DNA from 2 places in the Paenibacillus sp. DP01 genome. Region 1 is predicted to be linked to the other one. Evidence: predicted binding sites of a transcription regulator. Region 1 holds the regulator's gene; the other holds the start of a gene.
What was found. The regulator LexA, encoded in region 1, represses DNA repair genes until DNA is damaged. The targets are predictions, from matches to a motif close to CGAACATATGTTCG.

Region 1 (2,408 bases):
TTACAATTATTGGTTATGGGTCCTGTTGTTCGAGCCTTGTTTATAAAATTTATAAAGAAAAGCGGGCAAGTGGGACCTTATAAAAAAGTATTAAATTAAATAATAGAGCAAATCCATTGCAGCAATGTTAAGCTAATGAATGGTTTTACAGCTAGAAATGTTTAAGTTATGAAAATCGGATACAAGTTTGAGGAAGCTATAACTGGCGGGATTGGTAGTTTGGTGTATTATTTAACACAAAAAAAGCAGGAAGAATTCTTCCTGCTTTTTGCTTGAAAATAATTATTAACGTCTGCGTTGTCCATCATTCACGCTAAACAGATTAACAGCCAGTGCGTTACCTCTTGCACGCGCATTGGCTCTTTGGTTGGAACGGATGTTTAATCTTCTTCTTCTCAATTCACGGTTGCTGTGTCTTCTGCTCATAATATCACCTCCCTTCAAAGAAATGAAGGTACGGTTAAATCTTAATGATGTTTATGCTTACGCTTGGAAATTTTGATATTTAATGCGTTAGTTGCGAGTGCATTTCCGCTTCCTGTTTTAGCAGCTGCGGCTTGAAAGACTTTAACGACCAGATATCTGTTTTTCCCGATGCGATGCTTATACGTTTTAACTCTATTTCTGATCATCTGCATAACTCCTTTGCTTTAGGTCTGCTATATACATATGTCAATTGTGCTAGTAATGTATCAGCATAAATCTACTAAAGACAAAAAGAAGCTAGTACCTATGTTCCTAAATGTTTAACAAAAAAAGCTCATGCTAGCCTGCGTTCGCCTTCCCAACTTTACGTTATAGAGGAAGGCCACCGTAGGTTCATATGTGTCAAATTTCCATTTGTTTAGCTAATAAAAGTAAACAGTTTAAGATCAGAGTGGAACTATCTCGGATATGGGGCGGATATAATAGTAGAGACAATATAGGTTGCTGAAAAGGAAAGAATAGTTGGAGACACATACATAGTAAATATAACAAAAATATAAAACCGGCTCGCCTAGGCGGCCGGTTTTATATTCGTGGTAGTATAACGGGGAAGAAAGCACGATAAATCAGTGGAAGTCCCGGAAGAGTCCAACAACCTTGCCCAATATGCTGACGTGTGTCAGTCGAAGTGGCTCAAAGGCTGGATTTTCAGGTTGAAGCCGGATATGATCTTTTTCTTTGTAAAAGGTTTTAACTGTAGCCTCGTCTTCATCTGTCATAGCTACTACAATGTCTCCGTTATCAGCAGTCTGCTGCTGACGTACGATTACATAGTCTCCGTTAGCAATACCAGCTTCAATCATGCTTTCGCCTACAACAGATAACATGAATATTTTATCCTCACCAACAAAGTGTTGGGGAAGAGGAAAGTAATCTTCAATATTTTCTGTCGCCGTAATAGGAAGACCAGCGGTTACTTTGCCGACGACGGGAACACGACTAATGGAGTAATTAATCAAGTTGCTGTTATCCGATTCGTCTTGACCGAGTAATTCAATAGCCCGTGGTTTCGTAGGATCGCGGCGAATGAGTCCTTTTTTCTCCAAACGATCCAAATGACCGTGAACCGTAGAACTGGAGGCCAATCCGACTGCCTCGCCTATTTCGCGCACAGAAGGGGGGTATCCCTTTAGACGCACTTCATTGCGGATAAATTCAAGAATGGCCTGCTGGCGGCTCGAAATCTTAGACATACCGTATCAACCCCATTTAGTAACGTTTGGGAAAATTATAGCATAGAACCTCCGTTCGTACAAACATAAGTTCTAAATAATCCCTAAAAATATTCACGAACTTTTGTTCTCTTTTCTATTGAACAAAACAAACGTTCGTGTTATATTGTGAAAAACATAAGAACAAACGTTTGGAGGACGCGGCCAATTATGAAATATAGCACTTATCAAAGTATTTTTCCGATGAATTTAGAGAATTTACAGGAGACCCGAAAAGAGGGTAAGGTACGTTTGTTACAGGCTCTTACCAATACTCTTTTACTCAAGCTTCTTATTCTAGTAATTATCGTTTGGGTTGCAGGGGCAGGTGTACTTACGGTTTTTGCAGCACCTCCAGTTTCCAATGAAGAAATGATTAAGCTGACTGTACAACCTGGAGATACGTTATGGAAGATTGCCGTGAATCATAAACCGAAACGAATGGATACACGGGTATATATTGAAGGAATTGTACGTATTAACGATTTGGAGGATCGGGGGGTGCAGGCAGGTCAGGTACTTAAGCTCCCACCCTTCTGATCTATAAGACTATAGAGCTTGTCAAGGAGCGCAATGAGGGAGCCTTGACAAGCTCTTTTCTACATGTCAAAGTGTATTATATCTTTGCTTTTATGGAGGGGACACAATTTGGATATAGACAGTTTGGTACAGCGCATTAATGAATTAGCGCGCAAAGCAAAAGCCGAAGGA
Region 2 (2,408 bases), 680 kb from region 1:
AAGCCTGTGAATAAAAGTGGTAAGGTTGTTGAATTCCCATTCTGGGACGGTGCAACTGTATTGGAATGTTTTTCACATACAGGTAGCTTTACGCTCAATGCGTGTAAACATGGTGCGAAAAAAGTAACTTGTCTTGATATTTCTGAACATGCGATTGAAAGTGCTCGGGATAATGTGAAGCTGAACGGTTTTGAGGATCGCGTCGAGTTTGTCGTCGACGATGCTTTTCAATATTTACGTAATCAGGTTAAAGGTGTAGAGGAACGCACCGCGCGAGCGGGCGGCAAAGGAGATACATCTAAGCCGCTGACTGCGGGTGGCGGACGTACCTTTGACGTAGTTATTCTGGATCCGCCGGCTTTTGCCAAAACGAAGAGTGCTGTCAAAGGAGCTACACGTGGATATAAAGATATCAACCTTCACGGAATGAAGCTCGTCAATGAGGGCGGTTATTTGGTAACGGCGAGTTGTTCGTTCCATATGCGGCCGGAGCTGTTTTTGGACACGATTAAGGAAGCGGCTGCAGATGCCGGCAAAATCCTCCGACTGGTAGATTGGAGAGCGGCAGGGAAGGACCATCCCCAAATTTTAGGTGTGGAGGAAGGTCATTATTTGAAATTTGCCATCTTTGAGGTGCGCAGCCGGACACAGCTGTAGATTTCATACCCTTGTCAAAGTTAATCTACTATTAGGCGATAAAGATAAATAGGTGAAAACAAACTCATTTTTAGTATACATCAGTCCTGTAGAGAAGGCTTGCACCAAGCCATCCTGCGGGACTGTTTGTTTTTGAGAAGAGCCCAATTGCTACAACATGGCAAACGTACGTTCTTTTCTCCTTTGCCTGATATGCTATACTGTTTAATAGAATGTTGTTGGTTAGAAAGGAGGCGGCATCATGTCGGTCCGCTTATTGATTGGCCGCTCTGGTAGTGGTAAAAGCACGTTAATCCGTAATGAAATGACCTCTATGTTACGCGAGGAGCCGCTAGGTAAGCCTATGCTGTTACTTGTGCCTGAGCAATCGTCATTTGCTTCAGAGCATGCGTTGCTCACCGAAGTCGGAAACGGTATTCAGGGGTCGGTGCGCGCCCAGGTGATGGGATTCCATCGTCTTGCCTATTTAGTCATGCAGGAAACAGGGGGTTCAGCACTGGTGCCTGTAACGGAAGAAGGCAAGAAGATGCTTTTATATAAAATTATTCGTCGTCGCAAGGATGAACTGAGTTTATTTAAAGATTCAGGAGACCAACTCGGTTTTGTGGATCGGTTGAATACGTTGTTCACAGAGCTAAAGCAGTACGGAAATGATGCTCGGTCTGTACCGGAGCAACTGGATAGAATGCATGCTGCGGGGGAGTCCACTCCGATTTTAAGAGGCAAGCTCAAGGATATCAGTCTAATCTATGAGGATTTTGAACGGGAGCTGACGCTTAAATATATCGATGGTGAAGATACGCTTCGCATGCTGACAGAACAGATTGCACAGTCTTCCCTCGTGCGCGGAGCAGACATTTGGATGGATGGCTACCGGAGGTTTACACCACATGAATACAAGGTGGTGGAGCAGCTTATGCTGCACGCCTCCTCGCTGACAGTGGCGCTGACCTGTAACCGTAGCTACGATAGCGGACAGCTTCCACATGAGCTGGATTTGTTTCATCCTTCAGCGGCTACCTACGTCAAGCTTAAAGGAATGGCAGAGGAGCTGATGATTGAAACGCAGACACAGTTATTACGCCCCGATCCGATGCCTAGGTTTAAGGAACGTCCAGCGTTGGCGTATTTGGAGGCTAATTTCGAACATCGCACAGGGCTGCGGAATCAGGAACAGCGGCTGGGGCTACAGCAGCTACGAGAGCAATGGGCAGGTACAGAACCTAAGGGTATAAAACTGCATGCTGCGGCAAATCGTCGTGCCGAGCTGGAAGGAGCCGTACGCGAAATGCGCCGTCTGGCCCGCGATGAAGGTGCGCGTTATCGGGAAATGGCCCTGTTTGTGCGTCATATTGAAGATTATGAGCCATGGGTGGAACCGATATTCAAGCAGTATCAGGTTCCAGTATTTTTGGATCAGCGGAGAAGTATACTTCATCATCCCTTGGTGGAATTGATTCGGGCTTCACTGGATATCGTGCAGCGACGCTGGCGATACGAGGATGTATTTCGTGCGGTCAAAACAGACCTTCTATTGCCGCTGGACGGTCGAGTGAGCCGCGAGCAGATGGACCGTCTGGAAAACTATGTGCTGGCCTGCGGAATACAAGGTAGCCGTTGGACAGATGGTCGGGCGTGGCAGGCTGTGCCCAGTTTGTCGCTGGAGCTGGAGGAACAGGAACGGAACCGTCAACGGGATGAAACGCTGGATTTGATGGAGTTGTGCCGAGATGTGATTGTGACGCCTTTGC

Region 2: the regulator LexA is predicted to act here: its motif matches at 819-832, upstream of addB (helicase-exonuclease AddAB subunit AddB).

Annotation. Positions count from the first base shown of each region.
Region 1 covers NZ_CP173059.1:3,157,054-3,159,461, reverse strand. The annotation lists gene ACH59B_RS13825 (DUF2798 domain-containing protein) at 1-99, shown strand, start outside; gene ACH59B_RS13820 (hypothetical protein) at 286-426, opposite strand; gene ACH59B_RS13815 (hypothetical protein) at 468-632, opposite strand; gene lexA (transcriptional repressor LexA) at 1,053-1,679, opposite strand; gene ACH59B_RS13805 (LysM peptidoglycan-binding domain-containing protein) at 1,869-2,237, shown strand; gene ACH59B_RS13800 (DUF896 domain-containing protein) at 2,346-2,408, shown strand, end outside.
Region 2 covers NZ_CP173059.1:3,833,004-3,835,411, reverse strand. The annotation lists gene ACH59B_RS16745 (class I SAM-dependent rRNA methyltransferase) at 1-657, shown strand, start outside; gene addB (helicase-exonuclease AddAB subunit AddB) at 899-2,408, shown strand, end outside.